Regions from separate parts of the Streptomyces sp. NBC_00631 genome, predicted to be linked through region 2. Evidence: riboswitches for the same ligand, from Rfam matches in the RefSeq annotation. Region 2 holds a riboswitch; each other region holds the start of a gene.

Region 1 (7,901 bases), 2.2 Mb from region 2:
GACACCGGCGCCTACGCGGTCGGCTGGCGCTTCGGCACCCACAAGCTCGCCCCCCGTATCAGCCCCGGCAAGACCCGCGAGGGCCTGGTCGGCGCGGTGCTGTTCGCGATGGTCGCGGGCGCGCTGTGCATGCAGTTCCTGATCGACGACGGCACCTGGTGGCAGGGCCTCCTGCTGGGCCTCGCGGTCGCGGCCAGCGCCACCCTCGGCGACCTCGGCGAGTCCATGATCAAGCGTGACCTGGGCATCAAGGACATGGGCACCCTGCTGCCGGGCCACGGCGGCATCATGGACCGTCTGGACTCGTTGCTGCCGACGGCTCCGGTGGTGTGGTTGCTGATGGTGTTGTTCGTGGGCAGCGGCTGACAGCGGGCCACGGGGCCACGCCGCGGTAGCGGCAGGTCGACACAGCATGGACCGTCTGGACTCGTTGCTGCCGACGGTTCCGGTGGTGTGGTTGCTGATGGTGTTGTTCGTGGGCGGCGGCTGACAGCGGGCCACGGGGCCACGCCGCGGTAGCGGCAGGTCGACACAGCATGGACCGTCTGGACTCGTTGCTGCCGACGGTTCCGGTGGTGTGGTTGCTGATGGTGTTGTTCGTGGGCGGCGGCTGACAGCGGGCCACGGGGCCACGCCGCGGTAGCGGCAGGTCGACACAGCATGGACCGTCTGGACTCGTTGCTGCCGACGGTTCCGGTGGTGTGGTTGCTGATGGTGTTGTTCGTCGGTAGCGGCTGAACCACTCGGGCGCCGGCTTGCGGTCGGCCTACGGAGATGTGGCCTCGGCGGCTGATCTACGCGGACATCGCGGCGGTCGGTATGCAGCCGGCGTAGCGGGGCCCCTCCTTCGCAGGGGCGTAGCGGGGCCCCTCCTTCGCAGGGCGGGGGCTCGTTGGTGGGGCCCCGGATGACGCAGCAGAAATCGCATGGGCATGCCGGTCAGAGGCAGACTCCCTGTGAGGACGCTGTGTTCTCCGACGTGCAGGGAGTTGCCCATGCCCCTCGACCCGGCTCCGGCCTCCACCCCGTCCCCGACCCCGGCCCCGCCGCCGGTGCGGTTCTGGCCCGTCGACGATCTGCCCGCCCTCGACCCGGACCCGTTCCTGGACGAGATGCTGCGTGACGAGCCGGTCACCCGGATCAGACTCGCGCACGGCGAGGGGGACGCCTGGCTGGTCACCCGGTACGAGGACGTCCGCTTCGTCACGTCCGACCCGCGTTTCTCCCGGGAACTGGTCGTCGGCCGAGACGTCACCAGCATGCGCCCGGCGCCCGTGGCCTCCCAGACGGCCGGCCTGCAGTACATCGACCCGCCCGGGCACAACCGGCTGCGCCGGGTCGTCGCCCGTGCCTTCACCGGGCGGGCCATGCAGCGGCTGCGGCCGATGGCAGAGCGCCGGGCCGGTGAACTCCTCGACGCGATGGAGGCCGCGGGCCCGCCGGCCGACCTCATGGAGCATCTGCACGGCCCGTTCCCGATCGCCGTGATCCGCGACTTCCTCGGCGTCGACGAGAAGGACTGGCACCGCTGGGCGGCCACCGGCGAGGCGCTGCTCTCCGCCGGTCCCGACGCCGAGGAGCGTGCCCGGGAGGCCGCTCGCGCCACCCGCGCCCGGATCGCCGAGCTGCTGCACAGCCGCCGCGAGGAACCTCGCGAGGACCTCGCCGGGGTGCTGGCCCAGGCCACCGCCGACGGCGAGATCACCGACGACGAGGCGATCTCCCTGGCCACCGCCATCCAGGTCAGCGGCGGCCACGCGGTCCGCAACAACAGCGGCTCGATGATGTACGCGCTGCTCACCCACCCCAGGCACCTGGACCGGCTGCGCCGCGAGCCGGAGCTGCTCCCCAAGGCGGTGGACGAGCTGTTCCGCTACGTCCCGCACCGCAACGGCGTCGGTATCCCGCGCGTCGCCGCCGAGGACGTCGAGGTCGGCGGCCAGCTGATCCGCGCCGGTGACGTCGTCTACAACGCCTACGTCGCCGCCAACCGCGACCCCGCCGTCTTCACCGACCCCGACGACCTGGACTTCGAGCGGGCCAACGGTCCCCACCTGGCCTTCGGGCACGGCCCCCACCACTGCATGGCCGCGATCATGGCCCGCATGGAGGCCGAGATCATGATCGGCTCGGTGCTCGCCCGCTTCCCCGGCATCCGGCTCGCCGTGCCACCCGAGGAGGTCGAGTTCCAGCGCCAGGGCCTGATCCGCGGACCGCGTACGCTGCCCGTGACCTGGTGACCGGCGAGGGCCGAGGAGGACTCCACCATGCTGACGACCACCTACGTCCCCGGCGCTCCCAACTGGCTCGACCTGGGCACCCCGGACACCGGCGCGAGCGCCGCCTTCTACGCGGCCGTCTTCGGCTGGGGACACCGGTCGGCGGGACCGGAGGCGGGCGGCTACGGCTTCTTCGAGCAGGACGGCAGGAAGGTCGCCGGGATCGGCCCGCTCACCGGGGAGGGCGCGAGCCCGTCCTGGAGGGTGTACTTCCACACCCCGGACGCCGACGCCACCGCCAAGGCCGTGGAGCAGGCCGGCGGCAGCGTCCGGATCGCCCCGGCGGACGTCTTCGCCTTCGGGCGGGCGGCCGCCTTCGTCGACCCCACCGGCGCCGACTTCGCCGTCTGGCAGCCCGGCGAAACCCAGGGCCTGGACCTCGTCGCGGTCCCCGGCAGCCTGGCCAGGACGGAGCTGTACACCACCGACGCGGACGCGGCGAAGGCGTTCTACGGTTCGGTCTTCTCCTGGCGGACGACCGATGTGCCGATCGGCCCGGCACTGACCTACACGGTTCTCTTCCCCGCCCCCGGTGACGCGTCCTCCCACGGCGGTCTGATGCAACTGCCCCAGGCCAACCTCGACGCCGGCTCCACCTCGGAATGGCATCCCTACTTCGAGGTGCGGGACTGCGACACCACACTCGCCTCGGCCACCGAGGCCGGAGCCACCGTCCTCATCCCGGCCACCGAGGCCCCGGGCATCGGCCGCTTCGCCATGTTCCTCGACCCCTCCGGTGCCCCTTTCGCCATCATCACCACCGCCAGAAGCTGAACTCGCTCCCGGGGCCGTGCCGGCCCCGGACCCACCGTCGCAGGCCACCCGAATCGATCTGCGACACTGGTAGAACCATGCCCAAGCCCGGAGAACTTACTTTCGTCGCGCCGCGCGGAGCCAAGAAGCCGCCGCGGCATCTCGCTGATCTCTCGCCCGCCGAGCGCAAGGACGCGGTGGCCGAGGTCGGGGAGAAGCCGTTTCGTGCCAAGCAGCTCTCGCAGCACTACTTCGCGCGGTACGCGCACGACCCCGAGCAGTGGACGGACATCCCGGCCGGCTCGCGGGACAAGCTGCGGGAGGCGCTGTTCCCCGAGCTGATGACCGTCGTACGGCATCTGTCGACCGACGAGGGGACGACGCGCAAGACGCTGTGGCGGCTGTTCGACGGCACGCTCGTCGAGTCGGTGCTGATGCGCTACCCGGACCGGGTGACCATGTGCATCAGCTCGCAGGCGGGCTGCGGGATGAACTGCCCGTTCTGCGCGACCGGGCAGGCCGGGCTGGACCGGAACCTGTCCACCGCCGAGATCGTCCACCAGATCGTCGACGGGATGCGGGCGCTCAGGGACGGGGAGGTGCCCGGCGGTCCCGCGCGGCTGTCGAACATCGTCTTCATGGGGATGGGCGAGCCGCTCGCCAACTACAAGCGGGTCGTCGGAGCCGTCCGGGCGCTGACCGACCCCGCCCCGGACGGGCTCGGCCTCTCGCAGCGAGGGATCACCGTCTCGACCGTCGGACTGGTCCCGGCCATCCACCGGTTCGCCGACGAGGGCTTCAAGTGCCGGCTCGCGATCTCCCTGCACGCCCCCGACGACGAACTGCGCGACACCCTCGTCCCCGTGAACACGCGGTGGAAGGTGCGCGAGGTCCTCGACGCCGGGTTCGAGTACGTCGAGAAGAGCGGGCGGCGCCTGTCCATCGAGTACGCGCTCATCCGCGACATCAACGACCAGGCGTGGCGCGGTGACCGGCTGGGCCGGCTGCTCAAGGGCAAGCCCGTGCACGTCAACCTCATCCCGCTGAACCCGACGCCGGGTTCGAAGTGGACCGCGTCGCGGCCGGAGGACGAAAAGGCGTTCGTCGAGGCGATCGAGGCGCATGGTGTGCCGGTGACGGTCCGGGACACCCGTGGGCAGGAGATCGACGGCGCCTGTGGTCAGCTCGCGGCCACCGAGAGGTGAGCGCCGTAGGGACCGAGCGGTAGGATCTGGCCAACACATCTTCATATTCCGACAGGGGAGCGCCACAGCGCTGAGAGTGCGGCAACCGGGCCGCAGACCCTCTGAACCTCGCCCAGGTCATTCTGGGTAGGAAGTTCGGTCATTACTCAAGCTGTTGCGCCCTGCCCGCACACCGCGGGCGGGGCCGCGTCTCTTCCTGGACAACCCCAGGAGGAAAACACCAGTGCACACCAGGACCTTCGTGGCCGCGGCCGTCGGGCTCGGGCTCGTGACGCTGTCCGCATGCTCGTCCTCGGCGGACAGCGGAGCCGACTCCAAGACCGTCACCCTCGTCAGCCACGACTCGTGGGCCGTCTCCAAGAACGTGCTCAAGGACTTCGAGAAGCGGTCCGGCTACCAGGTCAGGGTCCTCAAGGACGGCGACGCCGGGCAGGCCGTCAACAAGGCTATCCTGACCAAGGACAACCCGCAGGGCGACGTCTTCTTCGGGGTCGACAACACCCTGCTGTCCAGGGCCCTCGACAACGGTCTCTTCCAGTCGTACGAGGCGAAGGGGCTCGGCACGGTCGGCACGGCGTACCAGCTCGACGCGGCCAAGCACCGGGTCACACCCATCGACTACGGCGACATCTGCGTCAACTACGACAAGGCGTACTTCACCAAGCACAAGCTGAACCCGCCGACCTCGTACGCCGATCTCGTCAAGCCGCAGTACAAGAACCTCCTCGTCACCGAGAACGCGGCCACCTCCTCGCCGGGGCTCGGCTTCCTGCTCGGGTCGGCCGCCCAGTACGGGGACGGCGGGTGGCAGGGCTACTGGAAGAAGCTCACGGCCAACGGCGTCAAGGTGGTCGACGGCTGGGAGCAGGCCTACGACGAGGAGTTCTCCGGCTCGGCCGGCGGCAAGAAGGCGGGCGGTGACCGGCCGCTCGTCGTGTCGTACGCCTCCTCCCCGCCCGCCGAGGTCATCTACGCCGACCCGAAGCCGAGCACCGCGCCCACCGGGGTCGCGACCGGCACCTGCTTCCGGCAGATCGAGTTCGCCGGGCTGCTGAGCAACGCCAAGAACACCAAGGGCGGCAAGGCGCTCATCGACTTCCTGGTCTCCAAGGAGTTCCAGGAGGACATGCCGCTGAACATGTTCGTGTACCCGGTGGTCAAGGGGGCCAAGGTGCCTGCCGAGTTCACCGAGTACGGGCCCGCCGCCCAGGATCCCGAGACCATGGCGCCCGACAAGATCGCCGCCAACCGTGACCAGTGGGTCAAGACGTGGACGTCACTCGTACTGAAGTAGCCCCGCGAAGGGGCCGTTCGGGGAGCGCGGCGCGGCTCGGTCTGATGGCCGTGCCCGTCGCGTTCTTCGGCGTCTTCTTCGCCTGGCCGGTCGCGGCGATCGTCACGCGCGGGCTGAAGGCCGACGGGGTGTGGCAGTTCGGGAGGATCGCCGATGTCGTCGGTCGGTCCGACATCCGGCACGTGCTCTGGTTCACCACCTGGCAGGCGCTCGCCTCCACCGCGCTCACCCTGCTGGCCGCACTGCCCGCCGCCTACGTCTTCGCCCGCCTCGACTTCCCGGGCAAGCAGGTGCTCCGGGCCGTGGTGACGGTCCCCTTCGTGCTGCCGACGGTCGTCGTGGGGACCGCCTTCCTCGCGCTCGTCGGGCGGGGCGGACTGCTGGACGAGCTGTGGGGGGTACGACTCGACACCACCGTCTGGGCCATCCTGCTGGCGCACGTCTTCTTCAACTACGCGGTCGTCGTACGGACCGTGGGCGGGCTGTGGGCCCAGCTGGACCCGCGGCAGGAGGAGGCCGCCCGGATGCTCGGCGTCTCCCCGCCGGCCGCCTGGCGGAAGGTCACCCTGCCCGCGCTCGCGCCCGCCGTGGCCGCCGCCGCGCTGATGGTGTTCCTGTTCACCTTCACCTCCTTCGGTGTGGTGCAGATCCTCGGCGGGCCGACGTTCTCCACCCTCGAAGTGGAGATCTACCGGCAGACCTCCGAGATCTTCGACCTCTCCACGGCCGCCGTCCTCACCCTCGTACAGTTCACCGCGGTCGGCGCGATCCTCGCCGTGCACGCGTGGACGGTACGGCGGCGGGAGAGCGCGCTCAGGCTGGTAGACCCGGCGGTGACGGCGCGCCGGCCGCGCGGGGCCGGGCAGTGGGCACTGCTCGGCGGGGTCCTCGCCACCATCGCCGTACTCCTCGTCCTGCCGCTGGCCGTGCTGGTACGGCGGTCGCTGGACGGCGGGTTCGGTTACTACCGGGCGCTGGGCGACGCCGACGGCGGGACCTTCCTGGTCGCGCCGATCGAGTCGGTGGTCAACTCCCTGGAGTACGCGGTCGCGGCCACCGCCATCGCGGTGGTGATCGGCGGGCTCGCCGCCGCCGCGCTGGCCCGCCGGGACGCGGGGCGGCTGGTACGGGGGTTCGACGCGCTGCTGATGCTGCCGCTCGGGGTGTCCGCGGTGACCGTCGGCTTCGGTTTTCTGATCGCGCTCGACAAGCCGCCGCTGGATCTGCGCCAGTCCTGGGTTCTGGTCCCGCTGGCGCAGGCGCTGGTCGGCGCGCCCTTCGTCGTGCGGACCATGCTGCCCGTGCTGCGGGCCGTGGACGAGCGGCTGCGGGAGGCGGCGGCCGTGCTCGGGGCGTCGCCCTGGCGGGTCTGGCGGGAGGTCGATCTTCCCCTGGTGCGGCGGGCGTTGCTGATCGCGGCGGGCTTCGCCTTCGCGGTGTCGCTGGGGGAGTTCGGGGCGACCGTGTTCATCGCACGGCCCGACAACCCGACCCTGCCGGTGGCGGTGGCCCGGCTGCTGTCCCGCCCCGGTGATCTCAACTACGGCCAGGCGATGGCCCTTTCCACGATTCTCATGGTGGTGTGCGCGGTGGCGCTGCTGGTTCTTGAGCGGCTGCGGACCGACCGGACGGGGGAGTTCTGATGCTGCTGGCTCTCGACGCGGCCACCGTGCGGTTCGGCGGACGGGCCGTCCTCGACGCCGTCGGCCTGAAGGTGGCCGAGCACGAGGTGGTGTGCGTGCTCGGACCCAGCGGAAGCGGCAAGTCGACGCTGCTGCGGGCGGTGGCGGGGCTGCAACCGCTGCACTCCGGGCGGGTGTTGCTCGACGGGCACGACCAGGCACGGGTGCCGGCGCATCGGCGCGGGGTGGGGCTGATGTTCCAGGACCATCAGCTCTTCCCGCAGCGGGACGTGGGCGGGAACGTGGCCTTCGGGCTGCGGATGCGTGGTGCCGGTAAGACGGAACAGGCCGCGCGTGTCGCAGAGTTGCTGGACCTGGTGGGACTGCCGGGCGCGGCCCGGCGGGCCGTCGCCGGGCTCTCCGGCGGGGAACAGCAGCGGGTGGCGCTGGCCCGGGCGCTCGCGCCCCGGCCCCGGCTGCTGATGCTCGACGAACCGCTGGGGCAGCTCGACCGCTCGCTGCGGGAGCGGCTGGTGGTCGAACTGCGTGAGCTGTTCGGGCGGTTGGGTACGACCGTGCTCGCGGTGACGCACGACCAGGGCGAGGCCTTCGCACTGGCCGACCGGGTGGTCGTGATGCGGGACGGGCGGATCGCCCAGTCCGGCACGCCCCTGGACGTCTGGCAGCGGCCCGCGGACGAGTTCGTGGCCCGCTTCCTGGGCTTCGGCAACGTGGTCCCGGCGACCGT
Region 2 (7,901 bases):
GGTCGACGGCTACCTGCTGGTCCACTCCGACACCACCTCCTACCTCGACTACGGCGACTCGATCGAGGCGGTCAACGACACGATCCGCGAGACCATCACGCGTAACGACGCGGACGAAGTGTGGGACCTGTTCCGGAAATTCACCAAGCGCTTCTCCTTCCGCGACGAGGGGGGTGCAGACGCCGTCCGTTCCCTTCTCGATACGTACGGCGGCACCCGCATCGTTCACGGGCACAGCCCGATTCCCTATCTGCTGGGGGAAGTCGGCTCCGAGGAGGGCGAAGAGGGCACCGGCCCGGTTGTGGAGGGACCGCACGTGTACGCCGACGGGCTGGCCATCGCCATGGACGGCGGCGTGACCATGGCCGGAAAGCTGCTGGTGAGGGAACTTCCGCTGGACAACTGAGCATTCGCGGAGCTGTTCCATCCCCGCGACGTCACACGCGGGCCACCCCCAATTTCCGGCAACCCCCTGTCACCGCGTGCCGTAACGGCTCTACCATCGGTTTATCCGTAGCAGGCTCCCCTCCGTTTCTGCCCGACGGCTCGCCGGCGTGCGAGCACAAGCCCTACGGAGCATCGGGGGATGCACATGAACAGCGTTCCGCAGCACCTGCACAGCGAGGACCGCCAGGAATACGAGCGGATCCTCGATGAGGCGCTGCGCTCCGCCCAGTACCGTTCCGAACTGGCCGGTATAGGCCAGCATTTGAACACCGAACAGCTGCGCACCATGGCGCTCAACGCCACCGCACTGATCACGGCGGCCGCGGCGACCGAGTACCAGCACTATGTGAAGGTCCGCGAGGAACTGCGCAATCCGGCGCGGTCCACCCCGGCCACCGTCCAGGATTCCGGCTCCGCGGAGCCGGGCACGGGCGGCGCGATGGGGCTCGCCACCACCCTCGGCGAGGCTGCCGAGACCACCGGCGCCGGAGGCTTCGCCCTCGCCCTGGTCCTGGCGCCCGTGCTCGCCGGCACCGCCGCGGCGATCTTCCTCCTCGTCGGCTACGTCCTGAAGATGCTGGACCCGGCTCCGGCGTTCGCCCAGACCATGCTCACCGCGGGCTGGGTGTTCGGCGCCGTGACCGCGGCGACCGTCGTCATGGCCGGCACGGGACTGCTGCTCACCGCACTGCGCAACAGCCCCTCGCTGGAGGCCGGAGCCTACGGCGAACCCGGCGGGGAGGTGGCCAAGGCCCGGGAGGCCTGGCGGGACGCCCTGCTGCAGCGGGGCATCCTGCCTTTCCTCCGAGAAGCCCTGGCCACCGAGACCGGCACGGCCGGGCTGCCCAGTACCGCTCCGTCGGGCCCGGCGGGCCGGATGCCGCGTCTCGGTTACGACCGTCCCGGCTTCAGCACCGACGACGGCACAGCCCCCGCCCCCCGCCCGAGCTTCACCAGCCCGGACTACACCAGCCCGGACTTCGGAGGCCCGGAACACCAGCCGGAATAGCCCGGCTTGCGCCCCTCCCAGGGGGCGCAGGCCGGACACCCGGTCTACGAGGCCGCACCGGGGGACTGACGGGCGGCGCGCCCGTCGAACTCCTCCCGTGCCTCCTGCATGGCGGCCATGTTCGCCTGCGACCAGTCGGTGATGCGCTGCACGAGCCCGCCCGCCTCCTGACCCAGCTCGGTCAGCCGGTACTCCACGCGCGGCGGCACCGTCGGATACACCGTGCGGGTCAGCAGTCCTTCCCGCTCCAGCGCGCGCAGGGTCTGCGTCAGCACCTTCGGCGTCACGCCGTCGAGCCGTCTGCGCAGTTCCGCGAAGCGCATGAGCCGGCCGTCCGCAAGGGCCACCAGCACCAGCATGGTCCACTTGCCGGCGATCACGTCCAGCACGGCACGGGTCGGGCAGTCGCGCAGGAAGACGTCCACGCCGCCGTGTTCTCTCAGGTCGAAGCCGGTATCCATGAGGAACCTCGATATCAGGAAAGTGCCTTCTTCCACAGGGCTGTCGTCCGGGCCGAGCATGGGACGCGACGCGCCCCACCGACGAGGAGTCCTGATGTCCGCCCGTATGCATGCTGTCGTCCAGTCCGTGTTCGGTGGCCCCGAGACGCTGGAGTACGCCGGGACCGGCATACCCGAGCCGGGGCCGGGCCAGGTGCTGGTGCGGGTCGCCGGGGCCGGGGTCAATCCCGGGGACGCGGTGCTCCGCTCCGGCCGGGTGCCGGAGCTGGTCGAACTGCCGTGGACGCCGGGCAACGATGTCGCCGGTGTCGTCGAGCAGGTCGGCGAGGGGGTGACACGGTTCGCCCCGGGCGACGGGGTGTACGGCATGCTGCCGGTCTCACGGCGCGGTGCCTACGCCGAGTTCACCGTCGCGCCGGCCGGGGCGCTGGCCCCCGCTCCGGGGAACCTGGAGCTCGCGCTCGCGGCTGCCGTGCCCCTGGTCGCGGTCACCGCCTGGCAGGCGCTGGCCGTACTGGCGCGGGTCCGGCCCGGTGACCGGGTGCTGATCCATGCGGCGGCCGGTGGCGTCGGCCATGTCGCGGTGCAACTGGCCAAGGAACTGGGGGCCTACGTCATCGGCACGGCACGGCCAGGCCGGCACGAACTGCTGCGCGGGCTGGGTGCCGACGAGCTGATCGACTACACGACCACGGCCTTCGAGTCCGCCGTGGCTCCGGTGGACACGGTTCTGGACCTGGTCGGCGGCTCCTACGGACCGCGCTCCCTCGACGTGCTTCGCCCCGGCGGTCTGCTCGTGGGCGCGTCGATCGACCCGGGAACGGACGAAGGCCAGGCGGCCGAGCGCGGGGTGCGCTATGTGTGGGTCACTGCTGCTCCCTCCGGTGAGCTGCTGGAACGGATCACGGAACGTATCGAGACGGGCCGGCTGCGGGTACTCGTCCAGGAGACCTACCCGCTGTCCGAGGCCGCGGAGGCCCATCGCGCGATCGAGGCCGGGCGCACCACCGGAAAACTCGTCCTGGTACCCTGAGACGCACTACCGTGCCCCCTGTGAAGGCCCGTCAATGAAGGCCCGTCACAAGGTGCGTGTCGTCCTGCTCGACAGTGACCACCTGGTTCTCCTGCGCCGGGGCTGGCCGTGCGGCTCCCCGTACTGGACGACCGTGGGCGGCAGCGTCGAACCCGATGACACCGGCCTCGAAGCGGCACTGCGCCGCGAGGTGATGGAGGAGATCGGCGCCACGATCGGTCCCGCCACCCCCCTTCCGACCGTGACCGAACCGGGCGAGACGCTCACCGTCACGCAGCACTTCTTCCTCGCCGATCTGCTGGACATGCGCCTGGACCGCCGCGACGGCCCCGAGCTCGCCGCCCCTGACACCGGCGACTTCGAGCCGGTCCGGATCCCGCTGGACCGGGCCGCCGTGAGCGCCCTCGCCCTGCACCCGCCCGAACTCGCCGCGTACGTCCTGGACCAGGCCGAGGCCTGGCGAGCCAGATAGCCGGGCCCGGGGCACGTGCCGGAAGCCGCTTCCCCGGACTCCGGCACGCTCCCGGGCCCGCGGTCACTCCGCGATCGGCAGATAGACCCGGTTGCCCGCAGCCGCGAACTCCTTGGACTTCTGCGCCATACCCGCCTCGACCTCGGCCCGGTTGCCGCCGTGCTCGCGGCGGATGTCCTGGGAGATCTTCATCGAGCAGAACTTCGGCCCGCACATCGAGCAGAAGTGGGCCGTCTTCGCCGGCTCCGCCGGAAGCGTCTCGTCGTGGAACTCGCGGGCCGTGTCCGGGTCCAGGGCGAGGTTGAACTGGTCCTCCCACCGGAACTCGAAGCGGGCGTCGGACAGCGCGTCGTCCCACTCCTGCGCGCCCGGGTGGCCCTTGGCGAGGTCGGCCGCATGGGCTGCGATCTTGTAGGTGATGACACCGGTCTTGACGTCGTCCCGGTTGGGCAGGCCCAGGTGCTCCTTGGGCGTGACGTAGCAGAGCATCGCCGTGCCCCACCAGGCGATCATCGCGGCACCGATGCCGGAGGTGATGTGGTCGTACGCCGGTGCGACGTCCGTGGTCAGCGGGCCGAGCGTATAGAACGGAGCTTCATCGCAGATCTCCTGCTGAAGGTCGATGTTCTCCTTGATCTTGTGCATCGGGACGTGGCCCGGGCCTTCGATCATGGTCTGTACATTGAAACGCTTGGCGATCCGGTTGAGTTCCCCGAGCGTGCGCAGTTCCGCGAACTGGGCCTCGTCGTTGGCGTCCGCGATGGAGCCGGGGCGCAGGCCGTCGCCCAGGGAGTACGTGACGTCGTAGGCGGCGAGGATCTCGCAGAGTTCCTCGAAGTTCTCGTACAGGAACGACTCCTTGTGGTGCGCGAGGCACCAGGCCGCCATGATCGAGCCGCCGCGCGAGACGATGCCGGTCTTGCGGTTGGCGGTGAGCGGCACGTACGGCAGGCGCACGCCCGCGTGGACGGTGATGTAGTCCACGCCCTGCTCGGCCTGTTCGACGACCGTGTCCTTGTAGATCTCCCAGGTCAGTTCCTCGGCCCTGCCGTCGACCTTCTCCAGGGCCTGGTAGAGCGGCACCGTGCCGATGGGGACGGGGGAGTTGCGCAGCACCCACTCGCGGGTGGTGTGGATGTTGCGGCCGGTGGAGAGGTCCATGACCGTGTCGGCACCCCAGCGGGTCGCCCAGGTCATCTTCTCGACCTCCTCCTCGATGGAGGAGGTGACCGCGGAGTTGCCGATGTTGGCGTTGACCTTCACCAGGAACCGCTTGCCGATGATCATCGGCTCGATCTCCGGGTGGTTGACGTTGGCGGGCAGTACGGCCCTGCCCGCCGCGATCTCCTCGCGGACCACCTCGGGAGAAACGTTCTCGCGGATGGCCACGTACTCCATCTCCGGGGTGATCTCGCCCCGGCGTGCGTACGCGAGCTGCGTCACCGCCTCGCCGTCCCGGCCACGCCGGGGCTGACGCGGGCGGCCCGGGAAGACAGCGTCCAGGTTGCGCAGGCCGCCGCGCGGCGAGGTGTGCTTGATCCCGTCGTCCTCGGGACGGACGGGCCGGCCCGCGTACTCCTCGGTGTCGCCGCGGGCGATGATCCAGTTCTCCCGCAGCGGCGGCAGGCCCCTGCGGACGTCGGTCTCGACAAGCGGATCGGTGTACGGCCCAGAGGTGTCGTAGAGGGTCACCGACTGCCCGTTGGTGAGATGCACCTGACGGACCGGCACCCGCAGATCGGGGCGCGTGCCCTCGACGTACCCCTTGTGCCAGCCGATGGACTTCCCGCCTTCCGGGGACGGTTCGTCCGCAATGGGCTGTTCGTCCTGGTTGGAGGCAGGCGTGCGTGCGTCCTTGTTGGTCATGAGACCTACTCCCTACGCCGGCATTACCCGGTAACAGGTTCGGCGGTCGACGCAGCGGCTTCCGTCGGGCGACGCTCCTGTGAAACATCACTCGTTCCACGTGAAACATCGCGAATACGGAGGTCAGCGCCCTCTCAGCCCGGTGCTCCGAGCTCCCGCGTGTGCAAAGGTGCCTCCACGCTAGCGTCAATTCGGGCGCGGTGAACAGAGGGCCCCGGTCGTTCTTGCGATGATCTGGCGGTGACCTCGACACAGCAGCACCCCTATCCGCCCCCCGAGCCGCGGCGCGGCAACGGCGCCTCGCAGGGCGGTGGACCCGGCCACGGGGGCCATGGTGCCGGTGACGGCCACATCCACGGGCAGGGCGAGCAGTACGACCACCGACACGCTCCCAGCCATGCCCACCATGACGACAACGGCCACGCTCACGCCCACGGCCCCCAACCCGGCCCCGGCCCTCGTCAGACCCATGACCACTCGGCCAACGGCCAGGCCCCAGGCCACTCACATGGGCACAGCCACAGCCACGGCCCCGCCGCACCCGTCTCCAAGCATTTGCGCAAGGTCATCGCGGCGATCCTCATCCCTTTCACTGCTGCGGTCGTGGTCGGCCTGGTGGTGCTGTGGCCCGGCGGTGCCCCGCCGCACGAGCGCACCGGGGTCGGCTTCGACCGCCAGACACAGGCGGCGACGGTCACCAAGGTCGTCTCGGTCAGCTGCAAGTCGGTCAACGCCTCCGGAGGGGGCTCGACCGGCGACACCTCCACCGCCGAGGGCACTTCCTCGAAGCAGGAGGACGGCGGCACCTGCAAGAAGGCCACGGTCCGGGTCGACGCCGGCAAGGACGAGGGCCGTACCTTCACCGAGATCGTGCAGCCCGACCAGTCCCGGCAGTTGCACGAGGGCGAGAAGGTCGTGGCCGCGTACGAGCCCTCCGCGCCCAAGGACCTGCAGTACTCGGTCACCGACGTGAACCGGAAGTTCCCGATGGCACTGCTGGCCGGGATCTTCGCGCTCGCGGTCGTGGTGGTGGGCCGGCTGCGCGGTGTGATGGCGCTGGTCGCGCTGGCCGTCAGCTTCCTCGTGCTGACCCTGTTCATCCTGCCGGCCGTCCTGCAGGGCTCGAATCCGCTGCTGGTGGCGGTGGTCGGATCGAGCGCCATCATGCTGATCGCCCTGTACATGTGCCATGGGCTGTCCGCCCGGACCTCGGTGGCGGTGCTCGGCACGCTGGTCTCGCTGTGCCTGATCGGCCTGCTCGGCTCGGAGTTCATCGACTGGGCCGCGCTCACCGGCAACACCGACGACAACACCGGCCTGATCCACGGCCTGTATCCGTCGATCGACATGAGCGGACTGCTGCTGGCCGGTGTCATCATCGGTTCGCTGGGTGTCCTGGACGACGTGACGGTGACCCAGACCTCGGCCGTCTGGGAACTGCACGACGCCAACCCCACGATGGGTTGGCGCGGGCTGTACCGGGCGGGCATCCGCATCGGCCGCGACCACATCGCCTCCGTCGTCAACACCCTCGTGCTTGCCTACGCGGGCGCCGCACTGCCGCTGCTGCTGCTCTTCTCGATCGCGCAGAGCAGTGTGGCCACGGTTGCCAACAGCGAGCTGGTGGCCGAGGAGATCGTGCGCACGCTGGTCGGCTCGATCGGCCTGGTCGCCTCGGTGCCGGTCACCACGCTGCTCGCGGCCCTGGTGGTGTCGGCCGACCGGCCGGGCGCGGAGACGGCCGTGGCCATGGAGGCCGCGTCAACGGGGCCAACCGCATCGGCGTCGGCGCGCGGTGGACGGGGTCGGCGCCGGAAGCGGTGAGGCACGGACTACGGGGGTGAGCCGTGGACGGCGCGGGCGAGGACAACTGGCCCGGTAAGGGCCTCGTGGACGCGCAGAAGCGTTCCTGCGCGTCCACACGCGGCTCGGCGGAGCGGTGCGCGCACCGTGCCGTGACGCTTCAGCCTGCGCTCTGCTCCTCGGCCAGGATGCGGTCCAAAGCCTCGTCGAGATGGGCGTCGAAGTCGGCGAGCGAGCCCTCCTGACCAAGCGGCACCAGCTTGTCCGTGCGATCCAGGAAAGCCACCAGCGGCGGCGCGGAGGACCGGAACATCGCCTGGTCGCCGCCGACCTGAAGCCGGATCAGCACCTCGCCCAGCACCTCTGAGTCGGCGGGCGCGATGTGCACATCTCCCTCGCCGCACGGCCGCCCCACCCCGTCGATCAGCAGCTCCCGTCCGAAGGCCCAGGTCACCGGCGCGTCCCCGGGCAGGTGGAAGGTGAGCCGGACGGCATAGGGATCACAGGTCTCGTAGCGCAACTCCACGGGAATGCGGAAGGAGAGCTCCTCCGAGACGAGAAAGCTCATCATGACTTCTGCTTGTACGGACTCGCGCATTGCCTACCCCGTCATATGACACCGACTGGCCGGGATTTATCCCTTGATGGTGGTCAAATCTTGCTGAACGTACACGGGAGATCACAAGGAGTGAGTTTTCAGATACTGATAGCGATCGCCAGGGACCCCAGATGCCGGCCCACTCCGGCCTGCAACTGCTGGACCGCCGGCAGCAGCCGGTCGGCCTGGTGCAGGGGGAGGGAAATGGCGAT
Region 3 (7,901 bases), 2.4 Mb from region 2:
CAGCGTCGCCGTGGAGCTGTTCAACGTGATGAAGTGCAGTCCGGGCACTCCCTCGGCCAGCAGCCGGGCGCAGAACTCCGTGGCGTGTTCGATGCCAATGGAGCGTACCGCCGCCGGATCGTCTTTGGCTGTGAGGATCCGCTCTTTCAGGGCGTCCGGGAAGGCCGCGTTGCTGAGTTTGGGCAGCCGTTCCAGCATCTTCACACTGGTGACCGGCAGAATTTCCGGGATGACCGGAGTTTCACAGCCGGCCGCGGCGACCGAGTCGCGAAGGCGAAGATACGACTCGGGCTGGAAGAACATCTGCGTGATGGCGTAGTCGGCGCCCGCGCGGCACTTGTCGACGAAGTGCCGGACGTCGGTGTCCCAGTCGTCGGAGCGCGGGTGCATCTCCGGGAACGCGGCGACGCCCACGCAGAAGTCGCCCGACTCCTTGATGAGCCGGACGAGTTCGGCCGCGTAGGTCAGCCCTCGCGGGTGCGCCACCCACTCGCCCATCGGGTCGCCGGGCGGGTCGCCGCGCACCGCGAGCATGTTGCGGATCCCGGCGTCCGCGTACTGGCCGATGATGTTCCGCAGCTCGGCCAGCGAGTGGTCGACCGCGGTGAGGTGGGCGACCGGGGTGAGCGTGGTGTCGGCGACGATCTGCTCGGTCTCCTTGACGGTGCCCGCGCGGGTGGAGCCGCCGGCGCCGTAGGTCACGGAGACGAAGTCGGGAGCGACCGCCTCGACCCGCCGGAGCGCGCTCCACAGGTTCCGCTCACCCTTGGGGGTCTTCGGCGCCGAGAACTCGAACGAGTACGTGATCTTGCCGGTGGCGAGCATGTCGCGCACGGTGCGTGCGCGGTCAGTCCTGGTGGATGCGGTTCCGAGGGCCATACCCGCAGGTTAGTCAGGGGTGGACGGTCACCCAACCGAACTCGGGATATTTGCCCGAATTGTCGACCTCGCGTCCGGATACTGGACAAGTTTCCGGACAGCGCCCCCCTGCGCGCTACCGCGAGCGCAGCCGCTCGGCGAACTCGGCCGCCGCCGCGCCCGGGTCGCCGGCGGCGGTGAGCGCGCGGACCACGACCACCCGGCGGGCGCCCGCGTCCAGCACCTGGTCGAGGTTGCCGAGGTCGATGCCGCCGATGGCGAACCAGGGGCGGTCGGTACCCAGGGCGGCGGTGTACCGCACCAGGCCGAGGCCGGGGGCGGGGCGGCCGGGCTTGGTGGGGGTGGGCCAGCAGGGGCCGGTGCAGAAGTAGTCCACACCGTCCTGCACGGCGGCCGCGGCGGCCTCCGGCTCGGCGTGCGTGGAGCGGCCGATCAGGACGTCCGGGCCGAGGATCGCGCGGGCGGCCGGGACCGGCAGGTCACCCTGGCCGAGGTGGAGCACGTCGGCGCCGGCCGCGTGGGCCACGTCCGCGCGGTCGTTGACCGCGAGCAGCTTGCCGTGCCGGGCGCAGGCGTCGGCGAACACGGCGAGGTGCTCCAGCTCCTCGCCGGCCTCCAGGCCCTTGTCGCGCAACTGCACGATGTCGACACCGCCCGCCAGGACCGCGTCCAGGAACCCGGCGAGGTCGCCCTGCTCCTTGCGGGCGTCCGTGCACAGGTAGAGCCGGGCGTCGGCCAGCTGGGCGCGGGCGGTGTCGGTCATCGGTTATCCCCCGTTGTGTCAGTACTGGTCGCCTCAGACGGCGAGCGCCTGGGCGCGGCGCTTCACCTCCGTGCCGCGATTCTCGCTGAGCGCCTGCGCGGGGGTGCCGGGCAGGGTGGCGTCGGGGGTGAAGAGCCACTCCAGCATCTCTTCGTCCGTGAAGCCGTCGTCCCGCAGGAGCGTCAGGGTCCCGGACAGGCCCTTGACGACCTTGTCCCCGTCGATGAAGGCGGCGGGGACGTGCAGCGCCCTGTTCTCACCGCGGCGGACGGCGATGAGCTGGCCCTCCTTGACCAGCTGCCGCACGCGGGTCACCTCGACGTCCATCATTTCCGCGATGTCGGGGAGGTTGAGCCAGGCGGGGACGAGAGCATCGATCTTTGCGTCAATCTCGGTCACGGGATCTAGGGTAGGCGCTCCGACGAGCGGGCCGCGATGGCAGTGCCGGGACGGGTCGTGGTTCGGGTGCGGCGCCACGGGGGCTGGTCGCGCCCACGCGGCGGAGCCGCACATGTCACGGCCCCGCCCCTATCGGGGCGCTGTAGTCGCGTTCTTCAAAGGGCGGGCCGGGTCGGACAGGGCCTCGGCGTCCATACGGGTACCCGCCTCGATCAGGCGGCGGCCCTGGGCCAGGTCCCGGGGGCGGCCTACCGCCAACAGGGCTACCAGGCGGTCCTCGCGCAGCCAGCAGACGCTCCAGGACGGGCCGGTCGGGTCGCCGCGCCAGACCATGCGGTCGGCCGCGGCGTGGTGGCCGGCGTACTGGACGAAGCGGCCGAACTGTTCGGACCAGAAGTACGGGACCGGGTCGTAGACGGCGTCGGTCTCGCCGAGGATGTTGGCGGCGACCGTGCGGGGGCCCTGGAGGGCGTTGTCCCAGTGGTGGACCAGCAGGCGCTCGCCGTAGCGGCCGGACGGGAAGGAGGCGCAGTCGCCGACCGCGTAGACCTCGGGGGCGGTGGTGCGCAGGCGGTCGTCGGCCAGCACCTCGCGATGCGCGCCCAGCTCGATGCCGGAGCCGGTCAGCCAGGCCGTGGCGGGGCGGGCGCCGATGCCCACCACGACGGCGCCCGCGGGCAGCCGCGAGCCGTCGTCGAGCACCACAGCGCCGGGCTCGACGCGCGCCACGCGCGCGTGCGTGCGCAGTGCGGTGCCGCTGTCCGCGTACCAGGCGGCCATCGGCGCGGCGACCTCGGCGGGAAGCGCTCCCGCGAGCGGGCGGTCGGCGGCCTCCACGACGGTCACCGCGCAGCCGGCCTCGCGGGCCGCGGTGGCGAACTCGGCGCCGATCCAGCCCGCACCGACGACCACGATGTCGTGCTGCCGGGCGAGTACGGGCCGCAGCCGCTCGGCGTCGTCCAGGGTGCGCAGCAAGTGGACGCCGGGCACGCCCTCGGTGCCGGGCAGCGTGATCGGCTCGGCACCGGTGGCAAGGACCAGGACGTCGTAGGGCACCGGTCCGGCCTCGGTGTCCAGCTCGTGGTCGGCGGTGCGCACGCCCAGCGCCTCGCGGCCGAGCGCCAGCTCGATGCCGAGCGCCTCGAAGTCGACCTCGAAGGCGGAGCCCTCCGACTTGCCGAGCAGCACGGCCTTGGAGAGCGGCGGCCGGTCGTACGGCTGGTGCGGCTCGGCGCCGATCAGTGTGACGGTGCCGGTGAATCCCTGCTCGCGCAGGGCGACGGCGGTCTGCACCCCGGCCATGCCCGCGCCCACGACGACCACGCGCCGTGCCTGTGACGTGCCCCGTCGCTGCGTCTGCTCGCTCACCTGATCACCATAGACAAGAACGATAGACAACTGACAAAGAGTCAGTCAGGGGTCGTGGCGAGTGACCTGTTGCACAGCGCCGTCCGAGGCCGTCTTACAAGGGTGGAGCCGCGCGGGCTAGGGTGGCGGGGAAGCACACGCGGGAGCCCGGACGCACCGGGCTGAGAGGGAGGCTGGCGGCCTCCGACCGTACGAACCTGATCCGGGTCATGCCGGCGAAGGGAGGGGCTGGACGCCCATGTCCTCACGTACGTCCGACGTCCTCGTCATCGGGGGCGGGATCATCGGCCTGGTCACGGCCTGGCGAACGGCTCAGCGCGGGCTCGCCGTCACCGTGGTCGACCCCGGGCCCGGCGGCGGGGCCGCGCAGGTGGCGGCCGGGATGCTGGCCGCGGTCACCGAACTGCACTACGGCGAGCAGACCCTGCTGGGGCTCAACCTGGCCTCGGCCCACCGCTATCCCGGCTTCGCCGCCGAGCTGACCGAACTCACCGGCCACGACCTCGGCTACCGGCGCTGCGGCACCCTCGCGGTCGCGCTGGACGCCGACGACCGGGCCCATCTGCGCGAGCTGCACGCCCTCCAGCAGCAGTCGGGCCTGGAGTCCGAATGGCTGTCCGGGCGGGAGTGCCGGCGCCTGGAGCCGATGCTCGCGCCGGGCGTGCGCGGCGGGCTGCGGGTGGACGGCGACCACCAGATCGACCCGCGTCGGCTGGCGGCCGCGCTGGTGGCCGCGGGCGAGCGGGCCGGGGTGGTGTTCCACCGCGACTGGGCGGAGCGGCTGGAGGTGGTCAGGGAGCGGGCCGCCGGTGTCGTCACCCGCGCGGGTGAGGCGCTGGGCGCGGATCAGGTGGTACTCGCCGGCGGAAGCCTGAGCGGGAGGCTGGCGGGCGTCCCCGACGAGGTGCGGCCGCCGGTGCGGCCGGTGAAGGGGCAGGTGCTGCGGCTGACCGTGCCCGCGCGGTACGCGCCGTTCCTCAGCCGGACCGTACGGGCCGTGGTGCGCGGCGGGAACGTCTACCTGGTGCCCCGGGAGAACGGCGAACTGGTCGTCGGCGCGACCAGCGAGGAGCTGGGCTGGGACACGACGGTCACGGCGGGCGGCGTGTACGAGCTGCTGCGCGACGCGCACGAGCTGGTGCCCGGCATCACCGAGCTGCCCCTGACCGAGACCCGGGCCGGACTGCGCCCCGGCTCCCCCGACAACGCGCCGCTGCTCGGGCCGACCCGCCTCGACGGGCTGCTGCTGGCCACCGGGCACTACCGCAACGGGGTGCTGCTCACACCGGTCACGGGGGACGTGATGGCGGAGCTGCTGGCCGGCGGCGAGCTGCCGCCGGAGGCCCGTCCGTTCACGCCGAAGCGGTTCGACCCCGTCCCCGCCGTACTCGTGGAGCAGACCGTATGAACATCTCCGTCACCATCTCCGTCAACGGGGAGCGCCGGGAGATCGCCCCGGGCACCGCGCTCGACACCCTCGTACGGTCCCTCACGGCGGCGCCGTCCGGCGTGGCCGCGGCCGTCAACGAGACCGTCGTGCCGCGCGGTCAGTGGGCGGCGACCGGGCTCGCCGAAGGTGACCGCGTGGAAGTTCTCACCGCCGTGCAGGGAGGCTGAGCCATGGCCGACGATCCGTTCGTCCTCGGGGGTACGACGTTCTCCTCCCGGCTGATCATGGGGACCGGGGGTGCGCCCAGCCTGGAGGTGCTGGAACGGGCGCTCGTCGCGTCCGGCACCGAGCTGACCACGGTGGCGATGCGGCGGGTGGATCCGGGGGTACGGGGCTCCGTGCTGTCGGTCCTCGATCGGCTGGGGATCCGGGTGCTGCCGAACACGGCGGGGTGCTACACCGCCGGGGAGGCCGTGCTGACCGCCCGGCTGGCGCGGGAGGCGCTGGGAACCTCCCTGATCAAGCTGGAGGTCATCGCCGACGAGCGGACGCTGCTGCCGGATCCGGTGGAGCTGCTGGACGCGGCGGAGACGCTGGTGGACGACGGGTTCACGGTGCTGCCGTACACGAACGACGATCCGGTGCTGGCCCGGAAGCTGGAGGACGTGGGGTGCGCGGCGGTGATGCCGCTCGGGTCGCCGATCGGCTCCGGGCTCGGGATCCGCAACCCGCACAACTTCCAGCTGATCGTCGAGCACGCCCGGGTGCCGGTGATTCTGGACGCGGGAGCCGGTACGGCGTCGGACGCGGCGCTGGCGATGGAGCTGGGGTGCGCCGGGGTGATGCTGGCGTCGGCGGTGACCCGGGCGCAGGATCCCGAGCGGATGGCGTTCGCCATGCGGGCCGGGGTGGAGGCGGGGCGGCTGGCCCGGCTGGCGGGCCGGATTCCCCGCCGGTACCTCGCGGAGGCGTCGTCTCCGGCGGAGGGCCTGGCCGTGCTGGACCCCGAGCGCCCCGCGTTCTGAGCGCCGGTCCGCTCCCGTCTGCTCTCCCACCCACGCACCGCCCGAAACGGTTCGTTGGAGGGCCGGACTCTCCCGTGGGGGCCGATCGCCGTCGGCGGCTGCGGGAAGGGGGAGAAAGCACGCCCGGGGGTGATCACCATCGGCGCCTGCGGGTGGGTGCGTATTTCAGCCGGGTGTGAAGCGTCACAGGTGCGCTGCAGTCCTCCGGGGTAAGCGGTCTCACCAGTGGGGGTGTCAGCCGGTGCTCGTACACTCGCTGCGTGGATACGACCCTTCAGGACCCCCTCGTCGGGCAGGTGCTCGACGGCCGTTATCGCGTCGACGCGCGGATCGCCGTCGGCGGGATGGCCACGGTGTACCGGGCCCTGGACATCCGGCTGGACCGGGTCCTCGCGCTGAAGGTGATGCACCCGGCGCTCGCCGCCGACGCGTCCTTCGTCGACAGGTTCATCCGGGAGGCCAAGTCGGTCGCCCGGCTGGCCCACCCCAATGTCGTCCAGGTCTTCGACCAGGGGGCCGACCGGTCGTATGTGTATCTCGCCATGGAGTACGTGGCCGGCTGCACCCTGCGTGACGTGCTGCGCGAGCGCGGCGCGCTGCAGCCGCGGGCCGCGCTGGACATCCTGGAGCCGGTGCTGGCCGCGCTGGGCGCCGCGCACCGCGCCGGGTTCGTGCACCGGGACATGAAGCCCGAGAACGTGCTGATAGGGGACGACGGGCGGGTCAAGGTCGCCGACTTCGGGCTGGTGCGGTCGGTGGACTCCGTGACCAGCACGACCGGCGCCGTGCTCGGCACCGTGTCGTACCTCGCGCCCGAGCAGGTCGAGAGCGGAGCCGCCGACCCGCGTGTCGACGTGTACGCGTGCGGTGTCGTGCTGTACGAGATGCTCACCGGGCAGAAGCCGCACGACGGGGACTCGCCCGCGGTCGTCCTGTACAAGCATCTGCACGAGGACGTGCCGGCGCCGTCCGCCGTCGTGCCGGGGCTGGCCTATGAGCTGGACGAGCTGGTCGCGCTCGGGACCGCCCGCAATCCCGAGGTCCGGCCGTACGACGCGGTCGCGCTGCTCGCCCTGCTGCGGGAGACGCGCGACGCGCTCGGTGCCGAGCAGCTGGACGCCGTACCACCGCAGGCGCTGGCTCAGGCGCATGACATCGCCGGGGACCGGACCAGTGTCATACCCCGGTCGCTGACAGTGCCCCGGCCTCTGCCGGTCAACGAGGAGGACGAGGGGGTACTGCGGACCAGCAGGTTCGAGGCGCCGCCCGTTCCTGACCGGCGACGCGGAGGACGCCGGTCCCGGCGCGGGCTGGTGACGCTCGTCATCGCCGTGCTGATCGTCTTCGGCGCCGGCGCCGGCGTCTGGTACATCAACTCCGGGCAGTTCACCAAGGTCCCGCCGCTGCTGTCGAAGAGCGAGGCCCAGGCCACCGCGCGGCTGAAGGCGGCCGGGCTCGACGTCGGATCGGTCGAGCACGCCTACAGCGACACGGTGAAGCGGGGCACCGTGATCAGCACCGACCCGGCGGCCGGCGAGCGGATCCGCAGCAACGACTCGGTGGCGCTCACCATCTCGGACGGCCCCGAGACGGTGAACGTGCCGGACACGCAGGGCCGGACGCTGGCCGGGGCGAAGGCGCTGCTGACCGCCGACGGGCTCGAACCGGGCATGGTGACCCGGGAGTTCAGCGAGAGCGTGCCCAAGGGGTCGGTCATCTCCACTGATCCGGGGGCGGGCACCAAGCGGCACGCGGGGGCCGCGATCGCGCTCGTCGTCAGCAAGGGTGCCCCGGTCGACGTCCCGGACGTCACCGGCGACGACCTGGAGGACGCCCGGCAGGAGCTTCAGGAGGCCGGGCTGAAGGTGACGGTCTCCGCCACCGAGATCAACTCCGAGTACGACCAGGGGCAGGTCGCCCGGCAGACCCCGGCCGGCGACGCGCAGGCCGCCGAGGGCGACACGGTGACGCTGACCCTGTCCAAGGGCCCCGAGCTGGTCGAGGTGCCGAACGTGGTCGGGGCGAGCGTCGACGCCGCGACCAAGCTGCTGGAGCAGTCCGGTTTCCAGGTCAGGGA

Evidence for each region. Region 2 has a riboswitch for thiamine pyrophosphate ahead of thiC (phosphomethylpyrimidine synthase ThiC). Riboswitches for the same ligand answer to the same signal wherever they lie in the genome.
Region 1: another riboswitch for thiamine pyrophosphate. It lies ahead of OHB00_RS35930 (thiamine ABC transporter substrate binding subunit); the one in region 2 lies ahead of thiC (phosphomethylpyrimidine synthase ThiC).
Region 3: another riboswitch for thiamine pyrophosphate. It lies ahead of thiO (glycine oxidase ThiO); the one in region 2 lies ahead of thiC (phosphomethylpyrimidine synthase ThiC).

Annotation. Positions count from the first base shown of each region.
Region 1 covers NZ_CP107734.1:7,786,553-7,794,453, forward strand. Annotated here, with positions in the region: gene OHB00_RS35910 (phosphatidate cytidylyltransferase) at 1-366, shown strand, start outside; gene OHB00_RS35915 (cytochrome P450) at 996-2,240, shown strand; gene OHB00_RS35920 (VOC family protein) at 2,268-3,053, shown strand; gene rlmN (23S rRNA (adenine(2503)-C(2))-methyltransferase RlmN) at 3,131-4,237, shown strand; TPP riboswitch at 4,281-4,388, shown strand; gene OHB00_RS35930 (thiamine ABC transporter substrate binding subunit) at 4,461-5,531, shown strand; gene OHB00_RS35935 (ABC transporter permease) at 5,576-7,174, shown strand; gene OHB00_RS35940 (ABC transporter ATP-binding protein) at 7,174-7,901, shown strand, end outside.
Region 2 covers NZ_CP107734.1:5,549,064-5,556,964, forward strand. Annotated here, with positions in the region: gene OHB00_RS25445 (metallophosphoesterase) at 1-406, shown strand, start outside; gene OHB00_RS25450 (hypothetical protein) at 587-1,456, shown strand; gene OHB00_RS25455 (winged helix-turn-helix transcriptional regulator) at 1,501-1,917, opposite strand; gene OHB00_RS25460 (NADP-dependent oxidoreductase) at 2,012-2,950, shown strand; gene OHB00_RS25465 (NUDIX domain-containing protein) at 2,985-3,422, shown strand; gene thiC (phosphomethylpyrimidine synthase ThiC) at 3,486-5,288, opposite strand; TPP riboswitch at 5,281-5,457, opposite strand; gene OHB00_RS25475 (YibE/F family protein) at 5,529-7,112, shown strand; gene OHB00_RS25480 (SsgA family sporulation/cell division regulator) at 7,252-7,689, opposite strand; gene OHB00_RS25485 (IclR family transcriptional regulator) at 7,788-7,901, opposite strand, start outside.
Region 3 covers NZ_CP107734.1:3,119,838-3,127,738, forward strand. Annotated here, with positions in the region: gene metF (methylenetetrahydrofolate reductase [NAD(P)H]) at 1-879, opposite strand, end outside; gene thiE (thiamine phosphate synthase) at 995-1,642, opposite strand; gene OHB00_RS14315 (Rv2175c family DNA-binding protein) at 1,676-2,041, opposite strand; gene OHB00_RS14320 (NAD(P)/FAD-dependent oxidoreductase) at 2,171-3,409, opposite strand; TPP riboswitch at 3,539-3,650, shown strand; gene thiO (glycine oxidase ThiO) at 3,648-4,817, shown strand; gene thiS (sulfur carrier protein ThiS) at 4,814-5,026, shown strand; gene OHB00_RS14335 (thiazole synthase) at 5,030-5,824, shown strand; gene pknB (Stk1 family PASTA domain-containing Ser/Thr kinase) at 6,085-7,901, shown strand, end outside.